Regions from separate parts of the Nocardia sp. CA-128927 genome, predicted to be linked through region 2. Evidence: riboswitches for the same ligand, from Rfam matches in the RefSeq annotation. Region 2 holds a riboswitch; each other region holds the start of a gene.
The links. A riboswitch is a leader RNA that binds a small molecule or an ion and turns the genes downstream of it on or off. The one in region 2 is predicted to bind S-adenosylmethionine.
Positions count from the first base shown of each region.

Region 1: another riboswitch for S-adenosylmethionine. It lies ahead of ACQPW1_RS15785 (amino acid ABC transporter permease); the one in region 2 lies ahead of ACQPW1_RS06425 (bifunctional o-acetylhomoserine/o-acetylserine sulfhydrylase).
Region 3: another riboswitch for S-adenosylmethionine. It lies ahead of ACQPW1_RS03145 (aminotransferase class V-fold PLP-dependent enzyme); the one in region 2 lies ahead of ACQPW1_RS06425 (bifunctional o-acetylhomoserine/o-acetylserine sulfhydrylase).
Region 4: another riboswitch for S-adenosylmethionine. It lies ahead of ACQPW1_RS46575 (rhodanese-like domain-containing protein); the one in region 2 lies ahead of ACQPW1_RS06425 (bifunctional o-acetylhomoserine/o-acetylserine sulfhydrylase).

Region 1 covers NZ_CP192087.1:3,337,084-3,341,131, reverse strand. The annotation lists gene ACQPW1_RS15790 (hypothetical protein) at 1-708, opposite strand, end outside; SAM riboswitch class I at 1,132-1,226, shown strand; gene ACQPW1_RS15785 (amino acid ABC transporter permease) at 1,495-2,553, shown strand; gene ACQPW1_RS15780 (amino acid ABC transporter ATP-binding protein) at 2,550-3,320, shown strand; gene ACQPW1_RS15775 (ABC transporter substrate-binding protein) at 3,332-4,048, shown strand, end outside.
Region 2 covers NZ_CP192087.1:1,391,378-1,395,425, forward strand. The annotation lists gene metX (homoserine O-acetyltransferase MetX) at 1-309, opposite strand, end outside; gene ACQPW1_RS06425 (bifunctional o-acetylhomoserine/o-acetylserine sulfhydrylase) at 348-1,682, opposite strand; SAM riboswitch class IV at 1,775-1,885, opposite strand; gene ACQPW1_RS06430 (TetR/AcrR family transcriptional regulator) at 1,937-2,656, opposite strand; gene ACQPW1_RS06435 (MFS transporter) at 2,790-4,048, shown strand, end outside.
Region 3 covers NZ_CP192087.1:637,223-641,270, reverse strand. The annotation lists gene ACQPW1_RS03145 (aminotransferase class V-fold PLP-dependent enzyme) at 1-931, opposite strand, end outside; SAM riboswitch class IV at 978-1,091, opposite strand; gene ACQPW1_RS03140 (LysE family translocator) at 1,241-1,888, shown strand; gene ACQPW1_RS03135 (Pls/PosA family non-ribosomal peptide synthetase) at 2,225-4,048, shown strand, end outside.
Region 4 covers NZ_CP192087.1:10,031,086-10,035,133, reverse strand. The annotation lists gene ACQPW1_RS46585 (FAD-dependent oxidoreductase) at 1-600, opposite strand, end outside; gene ACQPW1_RS46580 (Rv0361 family membrane protein) at 950-1,396, shown strand; SAM riboswitch class IV at 1,460-1,576, shown strand; gene ACQPW1_RS46575 (rhodanese-like domain-containing protein) at 1,591-2,007, shown strand; gene ACQPW1_RS46570 (O-succinylhomoserine sulfhydrylase) at 2,093-3,307, shown strand; gene ACQPW1_RS46565 (hypothetical protein) at 3,343-4,048, opposite strand, start outside.

The DNA of each region.
Region 1 (4,048 bases), 1.9 Mb from region 2:
CACCGTCGGCAGGAAGAAGCAGGACTTGCCGCCGTTCTCGACGGTGCCGAAGACCGCGGCCAGCACGGTGCCCTGACCGGTATCGACGGGTACGGCACGGACGCCGCCCATCGGGAGGGCGGCGACGAAGAAGTTCTGGATGGCCCGTTCGGCCATGGGGCGCAGGGCGGCCGGGACTTCGGCGGGGATCATGGCGCGGAAGACGGTGGACAGCGGGCCCATCGACGCGAGGCCGCCGCGACCGCTGGTCACGTTCATCCAGGCGACCTGCATGCCGGTGGTGTCCGGCCCGTCCTGGCCGAGGCCGTAGGGGACGAAGGTGAACATGGTCTGGCCGGACTTGACGGCGGCCAGGTCGAGTCCGGGGATGGTGATCGAGGTCTTGGGCCACGGGCCCGGCACCGCCCCGGCTACGGCGGGTGCGAGGCCGAGCGAGGTGCCGTTGAGGCAGAACGCGGCCGCGGTCGGGTAGAGGAACGGCTGCATGCCGAAGGCGCGCAGGCCATCTATCGCGGTGTTGTAGACGCCGAACAGGTCGCCGGGTGCGGCGGTGCCGGTCGGGGCGGGACGGTCGCTCGCCACGGCGGGCGGAACGGGCGGCACGGCGGGCGGGATCGGGGCCGCGCCCGCGGTCGGTGCCGCGAGCGCCAGTGCGACCGAGCAGGTCGCCACGGCGGACAATACGGTCAGACGGCGTTGCACGGCCACGGAGACCTCTTCTCATCGTCGACACAATCGAAGGCTGACGGTACTCCGGCAAACGCTGTGAACAGCCCGTATTGCCCCTGGCAAGCTATCGGCGTGTCACCTCGAGCCCACCGCTCCAGCACTGCCGATCGATCCCCTCCCCTCAGTTGCGCAAGCGCACACATCAGGTCTGCGGCCCGACTTCGCGGGGTCCGCACACGGACACCTCCGACGAGCCGTATGCTGCTCCCCGACGGAGCCGCCCCGAGCGCGTGAGCGCCCGATCACACTGCGCCAGCGCATATCCGGCTACCGGACTTACCCGGCGAATCGGGCTACGGCAAGATCTACGCTCACGGTGATTACTTCCCTTGCCCAAGGGTTCGCCTGCTGGGCATGATAATTCGGCTCGACCCTGACATCGTCCGGTGTCCGGATCGGCGACAACCATCCAGAGCGACCGAGAGACCTGGCTCGTCGACGTCGCAGCAACCCCCCGGTTCACCGGGTGCGGGTGCTTCCGCCGGGACCGATGGAGGAACCGAAGTGATCATCGCTGCTGTCCGAGGCACCCGTTGGGGCCGCCGTCATATCGATCAATGCAAAGTGACATCCGCGAGCTGTCGGGGCTGACCCGCAGCCAGTCTGTTGCACCCGTCGCTGGCCGGGTGATGTGACCGCGGCCCGATGTGGCGCGGTCCGTTCGTTCTTCCGAAGGACCTCGACCATGCGTGAGCGCAGCGAGCGAACAAATGACACAGCTGCTTTCGCACTCATGACGGAGCCGAGCGCCCGCGAGGTGGAGTCATGAGTGCGTCCGCCGCACCCGATGCCGTCGCCGTCCCCGACGCCGTTCTGGACCTGGCGCCGGACAAGTCCGTGCCCGCGTCGACCGAGAGCATCGCGGACTCCCCCGTGACACCCGCCGAATCCGCCACCGTTCCGGGCGATTCCGCGCCGACCGTCGCCAAGACGTGGCATCCGTGGCGCTGGGTGATCAGCGCCGTCGCGCTCAACCTGCTCGCCCAGTTCATCCACGGCCTGGTCACCAATCCCGGTTGGGATTGGCCGACTTTCGCGAAGTACATCACCGCGAAGTCGGTGCTCGCCTCGCTGAAGGTGACCCTGGAGCTCACCGCGTGGGGTACCGCCCTGGGCTTCCTGCTCGGCACCGCGCTGGCTATCGCGCGGCTGTCGAACAACCCGGTGCTGCGGGTGATCTCGTGGTGCTACATCTGGGCGTTCCGGTCGATTCCGCTCATCGTGCAGCTGCTGTTCTGGTTCAACATCGCCTACCTGTACAACACGCTGTCGGTCGGAATACCGTTCGGCCCCGCGTTTTTCACCTTCGAGGTGAACGGCGTGATCAGCGGGTTCACCGCGGCGGTGATCGGGCTCGCGCTGCATCAGGCGGCGTATTCGGCCGAGATCATCCGCGCGGGCATCATCTCGGTCGACGCCGGTCAGCTGGAAGCCGCTGCCGCGCTGGGTATTCCGAAGGTCCGGCAGTTCCGCTCCATCGTGGTCCCGCAGGCCATGCGGTCGATCCTGCCCAACGCGACCAACGAGGTGATCAGCCTGTTCAAGGGCACCTCGATCGTGTCGGTGATGGCGATCGCCGAGCTGTTCTATCAGGTCCAGGTGATCTACGGACGCAACGGCCGGGTGGTGCCGCTGCTGCTGGTCGCCACCGCCTGGTACATCGTGCTCACCACCATTCTCTCGGTGGCGCAGTACTACATCGAGCGCCACTACGCCAAGGGCACCCAGCGCACGCCACCGCCGTCGCCCACCCAGCGGGCCTGGCAGAAGCTGCGCGAGATCGCCGATTCCGGTTCCACCGCACCGCGAGGAGCGACCCGATGAGCACCGCACTCGCCGTCGAGGTCCGCGGCGTCCGCAAATCCTATGGCGCGCACGAGGTCTTGCGCGGCGTCGACCTGACCGTGCGCTCCGGCGAGGTGGTCACGGTGATCGGCCCGTCCGGTTCCGGCAAGTCAACGCTGCTGCGGGTGGTCAACCACCTGGAGTCGCTGGACGCGGGCACCGTACACATCGACGGGGAGCTGATCGGATATCGGCTGCGCCGCAACACCTTGCACGCGCTGCCCGACCGTGAGGTGCGCAAGCAGCGCTCCCGCATCGGGTTCGTCTTCCAGCAGTTCAATCTCTTTCCCCATCTGACGGTGCTCGATAACGTCACGATCGCACCGCTTTCCGCGCAACGTCGCGACCGCAATGAGGTCGAGGCCGAAGCTCGGGTGCTGCTCGAACGGGTCGGCATCGGCGAGCTGGCCGACGCGTACCCGCGCAGGCTGTCCGGCGGACAGCAGCAGCGGGTGGCGATCGCGCGGGCACTTGCCTTGCGCCCCAGGGTGATCCTGTTCGACGAGCCGACCTCCGCGCTGGACCCCGAGCTCGTCGGCGAGGTCCTGGATGTGATCCGCGACCTCGCGCACGGCGGCACCGCGCTGGTGATCGTCACCCACGAGATCGGCTTCGCCCGCGAGATCGCCGACACCGTGGTGTTTCTCGATGCGGGCGCGATCGTCGAGCAGGGTCCCCCCGAGGTCGTCCTCGACCATCCCGAACACCCGCGCACCCGCGCCTTCCTTTCCCGAGTCCGTCGATGAACAGGTATCCGATGAAGCTCTCCGCCCTGGCCACCGCCGCCGCGACCGCGGTCGTCCTGCTGGCCACCGGCTGCACCGATCCCGAAGCGGAGTCCGCGGCCCAGCCCGCCGGTGCGATCACCTTCGACCTCTCCGCCGCCCAGACCGGCCGGGTACGCGCCGCCAAGGTGGACAGCATCGCCGCCGAAGTGCCGCAGGCCATTCGGGATCGCGGCACCCTGGTGGTGACCGGTGCGTCCGGCACCGCGCCGCCGCTGCGCTTCTACGCCGACGACGACAAGACCGTGGTCGGCTCCGAGGTCGATTTCGCCTCACTCGTCGCCGACACCCTCGGCCTGAAACTCGATCTGCAGGTGGCGGATTGGGCGCAGAACTTCGTGCACATCGATTCCGGCGAGGTCGACGCCTTCATCGGCAACGTGACGGTGACCGAGGAACGCAAGGAGAAGTACGACTTCGCCACCTACCGCAACGACACCGTCGCGCTGGAGGTGCCCAAGCAGAGCACCCTCGACTACAAGGATCGTAAGAGCCTGGCGGGCAAGCGGATCGGTGTCGGCAGCGGCACCAACCAGGAACAGCTGCTGGTCAAGTGGAACGAGCAGAACCGCGCGGAAGGCCTGGCGCCCATCGACATCGCCTACTTCCAGCAGACCAGCGACTACTACCTGGCGCTCGCCTCGCAGCGGCTGGACGGCTACATCGGCCCCAACCCGACGGCGATCTAC
Region 2 (4,048 bases):
GGTGCTGCCCTGGCAGCCGCCGAGCACGTTCGTCGCGATCACACACCACTCGTCGGTGTCGAGCGGACAGCCCGGTCCGACCATCCCGTCCCACCAGCCGGGCAGCTGATGGATGTCGTCCGGGTGGCCGACCACGTGCGAGTCGCCGGTCAGCGCGTGCTCGACCAGCACCACGTTGTCCAGCGTGGGGGAGATCTCACCCCACCGCTGCACCGCGAGGTGCACCTGCGGAATGACCGCGCCGCTCTCCAGCTTCACGTCTCCGATGGCGATGATGCCGAGCCGCCCGTCCGGGGGTGGCAGGGCCACCCCGGACGAACGGGCGAAACTCGGTTCGGTACTCAATGTCACGTCGCCGCCGCCGCGAAACCGGCACGCAGATCGGTCAGGATGTCGTCGATTCCCTCGATCCCCACCGCCAACCGGACCAGGCCCGGGGTGACACCGGCGAGCAGTTGCTCTTCGGGCGTCAGCTGCGAGTGTGTGGTCGACGCGGGATGAATCACGAGGGAGCGCACATCTCCGATGTTAGCCACATGGCTGTGCAGGGCTAATCCGTCCACGAACTTCTTGCCCGCATCGACACCGCCGCGCAGCTCGAAGGCGACGATCGCGCCCGGGCCCTTCGGTGCCAGCTGCTTTGCCCGCTCGTACCACGGCGAGGTCGGCAGGCCCGCGTAGATGACCTTCGTGACGTCCGGCTGTTCGGCCAGGAACTCGGCCACCGCCTTGGCGTTGGCGACATGCCGCTCGACCCGCAGGCTCAGCGTCTCGATGCCCTGGCTGATCAGGAACGCGTTGAACGGCGAGATCGCCGAGCCGAGGTCGCGCAGCAGTTGCACGCGGGCCTTGAGCGCGAAGGCGGGCGCGCCGAGGTCGGCGAACACCGCACCGTGGTAGCTCGGGTCCGGGGTGGTGAAGCCGGGGAAGCGCGGCTGGCCCTGCGCGTCGGTCACCGTCCAGTCGAAGTTGCCGCCGTCGACGATCACGCCGGCCACCGCCGAGCCGTGCCCGCCGAGGTACTTGGTCGCCGAGTGCACGACGATGTCGGCGCCGTGCACCAACGGCTGGATCAGGTATGGGGTGGCCACCGTGTTGTCCACGATCAGCGGCAGTCCGGCCTCGTGCGCGATGGCGGAGATACCGGGAATGTCGAAGATGGCGCTGCTCGGGTTGGCGATGGTCTCGCCGTAGAACGCCTTGGTGTTCGGCCGGATCGCGGCCCGCCACTGGTCCAGGTCGTCGGGGTCGTCGACGAAGGACACCTCGATGCCGAGCTTGGGCAGCGAGTAGTGGAAGAGGTTGTAGGTGCCGCCGTAAAGGTGCGGGCTGGACACGATGTGGTCGCCCGAGGACGCCAGGTTCAGGATCGCGAACGTCTCCGCGGCCTGCCCGGAGGCGAGCAGCAGTGCGGCGACACCGCCTTCGAGCGCGGCGACGCGCTGCTCCACCACGTCCTGGGTGGGGTTCATGATCCGGGTGTAGATGTTGCCCGGCTCGGCGAGCCCGAACAGCGCCGCGGCGTGATCGGTGTCGCGGAAGGCGTACGAGGTGGTCTGGTAGATGGGCAGGGCCCGGGCACCGGTGGTGCCGTCGGGGGCCTGTCCCGCGTGTACCTGCTTGGTCTCGAAGGACCACTGCGCCGGATCGAAGTCGGCTGCGGGCACGGTGGAATCACTCATGAGCTTTGCTCCAAAGAAAAGGTTGTTCGCCAGAACTACGGGGGTTATCGGGATTTGGGCGAAGGACAACAACACATTTCGGGAACCTCCTGAAAGCGCGCTTGCTCTCGACCTTCGAGAGCCCGGTCATCACCCGGAGCACCCCACCGCTGCTGGAGGGTTGCCGTCCAGCAAGCCGGGGCTTCGCGCTGGCACTCATGACCTGAGGGCATCATAACCGGACGCCCCGCGACGGCCGAAACCTATCCGCGAACTCAGCCGGACGCGCTGGTCCGCGCGCCGCCGCAGACCCGGACGAACTCGTCGAAGGCCGCGGTGAACGAGTTCCGGCCTGCGGTAGCGGCGTCGTGCAGATCGTCGTAGTCGAACATGCTCTCGCCGCATTCCATGGCGAGGTGGGCGATGAGCTGCCAGGTGCCGAGGATCAGCCGCACCGGGAGTGCGCAGGGCGTGGTGGCGAGTCGTTCGGCGACCACCGCGGCGATGGCGATGTTCTTGCTGTCGGCGTGTTCGATGCTGCGCGCGCTGACCGCGGGACTGCTGCGCACGATCCGCTGCATCTGCTGGAACTGCCGGAACGAGACCGGCCCGCCCGCGGGTTCGCTGACCGCGCGGTCGATCACCTGCAGGAACGCCGTGCGCAGCGATTCCAGTTCGTTGTCGGTGACCGGGAGTCGGCGCAGCGTCTCCGCCACGGCCTGGCCGAAGTCCTGCACCGGCCCGAGGACGATGTCCTCTTTGCTGTCGAAGTACCGGTTGATCGTGCGCGGTGAGACGTCCGCGGCGTTGGCGATCTGTTCGACCGTCGTCGCGTCGAAACCCTGTGTGTCGCACAGGTTCAGCCCGACCTCGATGATCCGCAACCTGGTCTGCTGCTTCTTGCGTTCGCGCAGGCCGGGAGGTGCGTTCGTCGCGGCGCTCGCAGAGGTTTCCGCTGTGGCACTCGCGCTCGTCGGCGTCGGTGACTCGAGCATCTTCACACCCTATCGCAACCTAGTGTTTTCGTGTCCTTAACCGCCAAATGTCGTACTGCGACATTTTTCTCTTGACGCCAAATGTCGTCTGATGACAGGATAGCCAAGCACTTTCTACGAGGAGGAGACGACGGTGACCGAGACTGCGACAGCGGTAGAAGTTCCGGTAAGAAAAGGCAGTTCGGCTCGCTGGTTCGCCCTCGGCGTGATCGCATTGGCCCAGCTCATGGTGGTTCTGGACGCCACCATCGTGACCATCTCGCTGCCCTTCGCCCAGGCTGATCTCGGCATCAGCGACGGCAACAAGCAGTGGATGCTGACCGCTTACACACTGATCTTCGGCGGGCTTTTGCTGCTGGGTGGGCGGCTGGCCGACTACCTCGGCCGACGCCGGATGTTCATCATCGGCCTGGTCGGCTTCGCCGCCGCGTCGGCACTTGCCGGTCTCGCGCAGAACGGCGCGGAGATGTTCGCCGGGCGCGCGCTGCAGGGTGCGTTCGCGGCGTTGCTCGCCCCCGCGGCGTTGTCGCTGTTGTCGGTGACCTTCACCGAGGCGCGCGAACGGGCCACCGCATTCGGCGTGTTCGCCGGCATCTCGGCCGGTGGCGCCGCGCTCGGCCTGATCGCCGGTGGCGCACTCACCGAGTACGCCTCATGGCGCTGGTGCCTGCTGGTGAACACCCCGATCGCGTTGCTCGCCCTGGTCGGCGCGCTGGCGTGGGTGGTCAAGGACGTGCCGACGCCGCGGACCGGCGGCTACGACGTGCCCGGCGCGGTCACCGTGACGCTCGGCCTGATCTCGATCGTGTACGGCTTCAGCCGCGCCGCCGAAGACGGCTGGCTGTCCGGCAGCACCCTTGGTCTGCTCATCGCCGGTGCGGCGCTGCTGATCGCCTTCGTCGTCATCGAACGGCGCTCGGCCAATCCGCTGCTGCCGCTGCACATTCCGGGTGAGATCAACCGTGGTGGCGCGTTCCTCGCGGCGCTGCTGGTGCCGATCGCCATGTTCGCGATGTTCCTGTTCCTCAGCTACTACTTCCAGATCACGCTGGGTTACTCGTCGCTGAAGGCAGGCTTCGCGTTCCTGCCCTTCCCGGCCGGTATCGCCATCTCCGCGGGCATCACCAGTGCGCTGCTGCCGAAGGTCGGCCCGCGTCCGCTGATGGTGGTCGGCGCCGTGCTCGGCGTGCTCGGCCTGCTCTGGCTGGCCCAGCTCGGCTTCGGCGACAGCTACGCGTCGAGCGTGCTGCCCGCGCAGGTGCTGATCGCGCTCGGCATGGGTCCGCTGTTCGTCGGCATGCAGACCGTCGCGTTGCATCAGGTCGAGGAAGCCGATTCCGGCGTGGCCAGTGCGCTGCTGAACGCGGCCCAGCAGGTCGGTGGCGCGGTCGG
Region 3 (4,048 bases), 750 kb from region 2:
GGCCGTCGCGCAGGCGGTCGGCGAGCTGATGTTCGTGGGCTGCGAGGGTGTCGGCGTCGATCTCGCTGAGGGCGTCACAGGCGGCGGCGAGCGCGGCGGCGCCGAGCACGTTGGGCGAACCGCCCTCGTGCCGCTGCGGGGCGGGCGCCCACTCGGCACCGGTGGTGGTGACCTCGCGGACCGCGCCGCCACCGGCCAGGTACGGCTCCGCGTTGTCGAGCCAGTCACGGCGGCCGACCAGCACGCCCGCGCCGAACGGCGCGTACAGCTTGTGGCCGGAGAACGCGAGGTAGTCGATGCCGGTGTCGCGCAGGCTGATTCGCCGATGCGGCGCGAGCTGCGCGGCGTCGACGAGGATGCGGGCGCCGCACTGGTGGGCGATGGTGGCCAGGCGCTCCAGCGGCAGCACCTCGCCGGTCACGTTGGACGCGCCGGTGACCGCGAGCAGCGCGGCGGGCTTGCTACACAGCTCGGCGACGAGCCGCCCGATGGTCTCCTCGACGGTGGCCGCGGCCTGCACGACGCGGCGGCCGTGCCTGGTCCACGGCAGGAAGTTGGCGTGATGCTCGATGTCGAGCACCACGGTGTCGCCGGGCACACAGGACGCGAGCAGGTTCAGCGAGTCGGTGGTGTTGCGGGTGAACACCACCACCTGGTCGTCGGCCGCGTCGAGGAAGCGGGTCACCGAACCGCGGGCCGCCTCGTAGCACTCGGTGGAGATCCGCGAGGCGTAGCCGGCGCCGCGGTGCACGCTCGCGTAGAACGGCAGCAGCTGCTGCACCCGGTCGGTGACCTGGGCCAATGCGGGGGCGCTCGCGGCGTAGTCGAAGTTGGCGTAGGTGGTCGTCCCGCCCTGGACGAGCGGTACCTGGAGGTCGTCACCGGAAACCCTGGCGAGGGGGGCACAGGTCTGGGTGGCCACAGCAGTCATCACGAAATCCCGTCGGCTCTGGGACTCGTGATCAGAAGATTCGTCGAGTCCGCGCTTGCCGCACCCGGTCGGGCGTCGGCCTGGTCGTCACCCGGAGCACCCCACCGCGGAGGAGGGTTGCCGACCAGCAAGCCGGGGCTGAACGCTGGTACTCATGACCTGACCCGAGATTGGCAGATGTCCCCCGGCCCTGTCAACTGGTCCGCGACGCCGCGTGTTCGCCCGGAAAACCCGTCCGCGCTGGTCACCCGCGGCGGGCGCGGGTGGAAATCCGTTGCTTATCCGGCGACTTTGCGGTCACATCATGAGGTGTCACTTTCGCTCCTGATCAGCTTCATCGGCCTGTGCGTCCTGCTGGCGCTCACCCCGGGCCCGGATTCGTTTCTCGTGCTGCGGTTCTCGCTGGTAGACGCCCGACCGGGGATCGCGGCGGCGATCGGGTCGGCGCTGGGCGGGATCCTGTGGGCGGTGGTGGTCGCGGCCGGTGTCGCCGCGGTGCTGGAGCAGTCGGCGACCGCGTACCGCGCGCTCAAGGTGGTCGGCGGAATCTACTTGGTGTACTTGGGTATCCGCGCGCTGCTCGATCAGCGGCGGCAGCGCAGGGCGGGGCTGGCGGCCGAGGGCGCCGAGGGCCTCGCGCAGGCGGGCGGCGGCACCCGCGTATCGGTTCGCTCGGCGTTCACCGCGGGCGTTTTCTCGTGCATGTTCAACCCGAAAGTCGGCCTGTTCTATCTCGCCGTGCTGCCCCAGTTCCTGACCGAGGTCACCTTCGCCAACACCCTCGCGCTCGGCGCCGTCGAATCGACCATTGCCGCGGTAGCGATGGTGCTCCTGGCCCTGGCCGCGTCCCGCGCGGTCGCGCTGCTGCGCCGCCCGAAGATCCGGGATCGGCTCGAACAGGCCAGCGCCGCCATCCTGACCGCCCTCGGCATCGGCACCGCCGCCTCCGCGGCCTGATCGATTCCGCTCGAAACGCCCTGAGCTGCAAGATCACCAGGTCGATGTGGGGAATCACACCGGCCTGAGCGGATCGACGCAGCGATCACCTGGCGAACCCGCCGGGCAACCCGCCCACCAGGGGTTGCTTCGGCGCGTCCGGCGGAAATCGCCACGACCTGCAACAACCCCGCCTGCGGCCGGAAGACCGGCAACCGCGCCGGTGAACAACAAACGTCGACAACCCCGAGTACCGTGGACAACTGGTCACCGTGGTGTTTGCCCACTGGTAACCCAGCTATGACACAAACAACAGGGAAGTGCGAGGCAGGTCGAATGGGAGGTGGGCAGGGCGTCATGCTCCAACCACAGGTTGATGTGACGGTGGACCCACTACTTCGGACCGAGCACACGCCACCGGCCCGGACCCTGGTCGACATCCTGACCGCGACCGCGCTGACCCATCCCGACGCACCCGCCATCGATGACGGCCAGGTGGTGCTCAGCTACCTCGAACTCGTCGTCGAGATCGAGAAGACCATGGCCCGGCTCGCCACGGCGGGCGTGCGGCCCGGCGACCGGGTCGGCGTGCGGATGCCGTCCGGCTCCCGCGAGCTTTACCTGACCATCCTCGCCGTGCTGTACGCGGGCGCCGCCTACGTGCCGGTCGATGCGGACGACCCGGACGAGCGGGCCCAGCTGGTCTTCGGCGAGGCCCAGGTCACCGCGATCGTCACGGCGGCGGGCATCGAAACGACACCCGCGGGCATCCGTGCCGCAGCGGACAATCCGGTCGACGCGAGCACGAGCACCCTGCCCACCCCCGCCGACGACGCCTGGATCATCTTCACCTCCGGCTCCACCGGAACGCCGAAAGGTGTTGCGGTGACCCATCGCAACGCCGCCGCGTTCGTCGATGCCGAGGCACGGCTCTTCCTGCCGGACGCCCCGATCGGCCCCGGCGACCGGGTGCTCGCCGGACTCTCCGTCGCCTTCGACGCCTCCTGCGAGGAGATGTGGCTGGCCTGGCGCAACGGCGCCTGCCTCGTCCCCGCCCCGCGCGACCTGGTGCGCACCGGCGCCGACCTCGGCCCGTGGCTGGTCCGCCGGGAAATCAGCATCGTCTCCACCGTGCCGACGCTGGCCGCCACCTGGCCCGCCGAGGCACTGGACGCGGTCCGGCTGTTGATCTTCGGCGGCGAGGCGGTGCCGCCCGAACTCGCCGAACGCCTTGCCGGCAACGGTGATACGGATCGCGAGGTATGGAACACCTACGGCCCCACCGAGGCAACGGTGGTCGCCTGCGCCGCGCTGCTCGACGGCGAATGGCCCATCCGGATCGGCCTGCCGCTCGACGGCTGGGACCTCGTAGTGATCGACGCCGCCGGAAACCCGGTGGGCGAGGGCGAATCCGGCGAACTGGTGATCGGCGGCGTCGGCCTGGCCCGCTACCTCGATCCCGCGAAGGACGCCGAGAAGTACGCGCCACTGCCCTCGGTCGGCTGGGACCGCGCCTACCGCAGCGGCGATCTGGTCCGCAACGACAGCGCCGGCCTGGTCTTCCTCGGCCGCGCCGACGATCAGATCAAGCTCGGCGGCCGCCGCATCGAACTCGGCGAGATCGACAACGCGCTGCAACACCTACCCGGCGTCACCGGCGCGGCCGCCGCGATCCGAACGACCAAGGCGGGCAACAAGATCCTGGTCGGCTACCTCGCGGGCACCGGTCCCGATTTCGACAGCAAGGCGGCCAGAGCCCAACTCGCCGAACAGCTTCCGGCGCCGCTGGTCCCCCGGCTCGCGGTGGTCGACGAACTGCCGACCCGCACCTCGGGCAAGGTCGACCGCAACGCCCTGCCCTGGCCGCTGCCGAACAACACCGACGACGACGAGAACGACCTGACCGGCACCGCGCAATGGGTTGCCGGACTGTGGGATTCGGTGCTCGGCGGCGAGGTCACCGACCTCGATGCCGACTTCTTCGACCTGGGCGGCGGCTCGCTGGCGGCGGCTCAGATGGTCACCGCACTGCGTGCGCGTTATCCACAGATCACCGTCGCCGACCTCTACGACCATCCCCGCCTCGGCGCGCTGGTGGAACTGCTGGAGCAGAGCACACCGGCCGTCGCCGTCGAGGAACGTGTCGTGCGTCCGACGCCGCGGCGGGCCCAGTGGATGCAG
Region 4 (4,048 bases), 1.9 Mb from region 2:
GCGGCCGAACACGTGCACCTCGAGCGCCTTGTTGGCCTTGAGGCCCGCGTAGACGTTCGGCGGGATCTCGGTCGGCAGCAGCTCGTCGCCGGTCTTGGCGAGCACGCGGGCCACGTCGAGCGCGACATTGCCGACGCCGAGCACGGCGACCTTCTCCGCGTCCAGCGGCCAGGTGCGCGGCACGTCCGGGTGACCGTCGTACCAGGACACGAAGTCGGCCGCGCCGTAGGAGCCGTCCAGGCCGATGCCCGGGATGCCGAGCGCGCGGTCGGCGTTGGCGCCGGTGGAGAAGATGACCGCGTCGTAGAACGTGCGCAGGTCGTCGAGGGTGATGTCGGTGCCGTAGTCGATGTTGCCGAGCAGGCGCACCTGCGGCTTGTCGAGCACCTTGTGCAGGGCGGTGATGATGCCCTTGATGCGCGGGTGGTCCGGCGCGACGCCGTAGCGGATCAGCCCGAACGGCGCGGGCATGCGCTCGAACAGGTCGATGCTCACCTCGGCATCCGACTTCATCAGGGCGTCGGCGGCGTAGATCCCCGCGGGTCCGGCGCCAACGATGGCGATGCGGAGCGGGCGGTTAGCTGCACTCTGTTCGGTCATCTTTTACGCGCACCCTTATGGTCGAGAACAAATTAACGGCGTCTTCCTTAGCCTAGGCTAAGTTACGCGCTGGCTGGTTGCACCTGACGGCGCGGACACTGGAGTTCGTCGGCTCGTGGCCACTCCAGCCGCGGCTATGACAGCAGGCCGCAGTCTCGCGATTCTATCGGTGGTGGGTAGGGCGGCCCTAGGCGGTGCGTGAACTGAATGGATGCCGCCGACGCGTTCTGTCCGGGTTACCCGATCTCGCACCGTTGATACCCGCGTGGCGCAACGACCTTCGCCGCTCGCGCCCATCCGCGTCGGGGTCGAGCGTCGTATATCCCCGTCGACCAGGGATCATCGTCATATGAGCGATCAGCAGTCACCTGCGGAGGACGAAGTCATCGAGGTCGACCAGACCGACAAGCGTTCCGTGGCACCGTTCGTCGCCGCAGCCGTCATCGCGGTCGTCGTGCTCGGCGCGATCATCATCGGCGGCGCCATGTCGCCCGCTGAGAAAAATGTCACAGAATCGGACAAGATCGCCGCCGCGGTGCGCAACTTCGTAGAGGGCTCCAACACCACCGACTTGGTGCCCCCACCAGGCACGGGCTGCCAGAACTTCGACCCGAAACGCTCCCCACTCGCCGGGCGTTCGGGCGGCGGAAAGACCGTGGAAATCACGAAACTCGTCGATCCGGCGGTCGATGGCGACCGGGCGAAGGCCACGGTAACCACCAAAGTCGACGGCGATGAGGCGACATCGACCTGGAATCTGACTCGATCCGGTGGCAAATGGTTGGTCTGTAATTGAGCATTCTCATACCGTGAGCAGCCATTTGACAGGGCGACCCTAGTCCAGGCAATCTCAGCAGAAGGTCATGAGAACCAGTGTCAAGCCCCGGCAATACTGGTCGGCAACCCTCCTCCGCGGTGGGGTGCTCCGGGTGACGACCTGGCCGCGCGTCAAACCCGAGCGCGGCAAGTGCGGATTCTAGGAGGGTCCAGATGAGTTATGCCGGTGACATCACCCCGCAGCAGGCTTGGGATCTGTTGCGGGACAACCCCGAAGCCGTCTTGGTCGATGTGCGCACCGAGGCCGAGTGGAAGTTCGTCGGTGTGCCCGACACCAGTTCGATCGAGCGCCCGACGGTGCTGATCGAGTGGGTCGATTCGACCGGCACGCGCAACGGCGAGTTCACCGAGCAGCTGGTCACGGCGCTCGACGGGCACAACCCGGAAGCCCCGGTGATCTTCCTCTGTCGCTCGGGCCAGCGCTCCATCGGCGCGGCGATCGCCTCGACCCAGGCCGGGTTCGGCACCTCGTACAACGTGCTCGAGGGTTTCGAAGGCCCGGTCGGCGCGGACGGACATCGCGGCGGCACCGGCTGGCGTGCCCTCGGGTTGCCTTGGCGGCAGTCATGAGTACGTGCTGCACGTGCTGTAGGTCAGCATTTGGAGGGCCGGAGTTTGCGCGCCCAGGGGTGTGGTCGCGCAGCGGGAGGCAGTCGTGATTACCGGTGGTGCGTTCGACAAGCCGCTGCCCGAGGGTGTCGGTCCCGCGACACTCGGTGTGCGAGGGGGGTTGCGGCGCTCCGGTTTCGAGGAAACGTCCGAGGCGCTGTACCTGACCTCGGGCTTCGTCTACGAGAGCGCGGAGGCCGCGGAGGCCGCGTTCACCGGCGACGTGGAGCATTTCGTCTACTCCCGTTACGGCAACCCGACAGTCGCCATGTTCGAGGAGCGGATGCGGCTGCTCGACGGCGCCGAGGCGTGCTTCGCCACCGCGAGCGGAATGTCCGCGGTATTCACCGCTTTGGGCGCGCTGCTCGCCGCCGGTGATCGACTTGTGGCCGCGCGCAGCCTGTTCGGGTCCTGCTTCGTGGTGTGCAACGAGATCCTGCCGCGCTGGGGCATCGAGACCGTCTTCGTCGACGGCGAGGATCTGGACCAGTGGGAGCAGGCACTGTCCGTGCCCACCCAGGCGGTGTTCTTCGAGACACCGGCCAATCCGATGCAGACCCTCGTCGACGTGCGCCGGGTCACCGAGCTCGCACACGCCGCGGGCGCGAAGGTGGTGCTGGACAACGTCTTTGCCACCCCGCTGCTGCAACGCGGTTTCGAACTCGGTGCCGACGTGGTCGTCTACTCGGGCACCAAGCACATCGACGGCCAGGGCCGGGTACTCGGTGGCGCCATCCTCGGTGCGAAGGATTACATCGAGGGTCCGGTGAAAACCCTGATGCGCCATACCGGTCCGGCGCTGAGCCCGTTCAACGCGTGGACGCTGCTCAAGGGTTTGGAGACAATGCCGCTGCGCGTGCGTCATTCGACCGAATCCGCACTGCGCATCGCCCGATTCCTGGAGACGAACAAAGCCGTCAGCTGGGTGAGATACCCCTTCCTGGAATCACATCCGCAGCACGACCTGGCCACCAGCCAGATGAGTGCGGGCGGCACCGTGGTCACCTTCGAGCTGAACGCCCCCGCCCACGAGGCGAAGAAGCGAGCCTTCGAAGTCCTCAACCGCCTCCGCATCGTCGACATCTCCAACAACCTCGGCGACGCCAAATCCCTGATCACCCACCCCGCCACCACAACCCACCGCGCGATGGGCCCCGAAGGCCGAGCCACCATCGGCCTCTCCGACGGCGTAGTCCGCATCTCCGTCGGCCTCGAGGACGTCGAAGACCTCCTCGCCGACCTCGCTCACGCCCTGAGCTAGGGAGTCGCACAGACCCTCCGTACCCCGCACAGCAGTTAGAGCTGCTGTGCGGGGTACGGAGGGTCTGTGCGCACATGCCAGCCGCCGCTTCGGTCGGTTCTGCGGCCGATTTCGGCGGCGCGGGTTAAGCGGGCGAGCCAATTGTGGGGGGAGTTCAGGTCGCGCCAGGTCCAGCGGACGACGAGCCAGCCCAGGGCACGGAGCGCGTCCTCGCGGGCTTTCTCGGCGATCACCACGTCCTCGGGTGGTCGATCGCCGACAAGGGCACCGCGGTATTTCACCAGGCCATCGAATTCGCCGATGACACCGAACTCCGGGAACAGGAAGTCGACTCGCGCGACGATCTTGCCTGTCGCGGTGGTGATCCGAGCTTGCAAGGTGGGGTCAGGGAAATGCGCGGCGCGCAACGCTACTCGGCTGCGCGATTCGCCGACGCTCTCGGACCTGCCGTCGAGGAAGGCCACCACCCGCCGCGCCGCTGGATTACCCGGCCGCCCCGCGGCACGTGCGAGCTCGGCGAGCAGCTCGTCGCGGGTTGTTTTGCCGGAGTGCAACGCGTGATCACCGACGACGACGGCTTGCTCGAACGGAACGGACCTGGCGAGGTCGATGACGGTTCGCGCCACACTGGTGACGCGGAGCGGCCCGACCTGCACGATCTCATCGGGATCAATCCGCATCGAGTGCAACGCCACCTGCCGAGTCACCCTGCCACCGCTGCGGCGAGCACGTATGAGATGA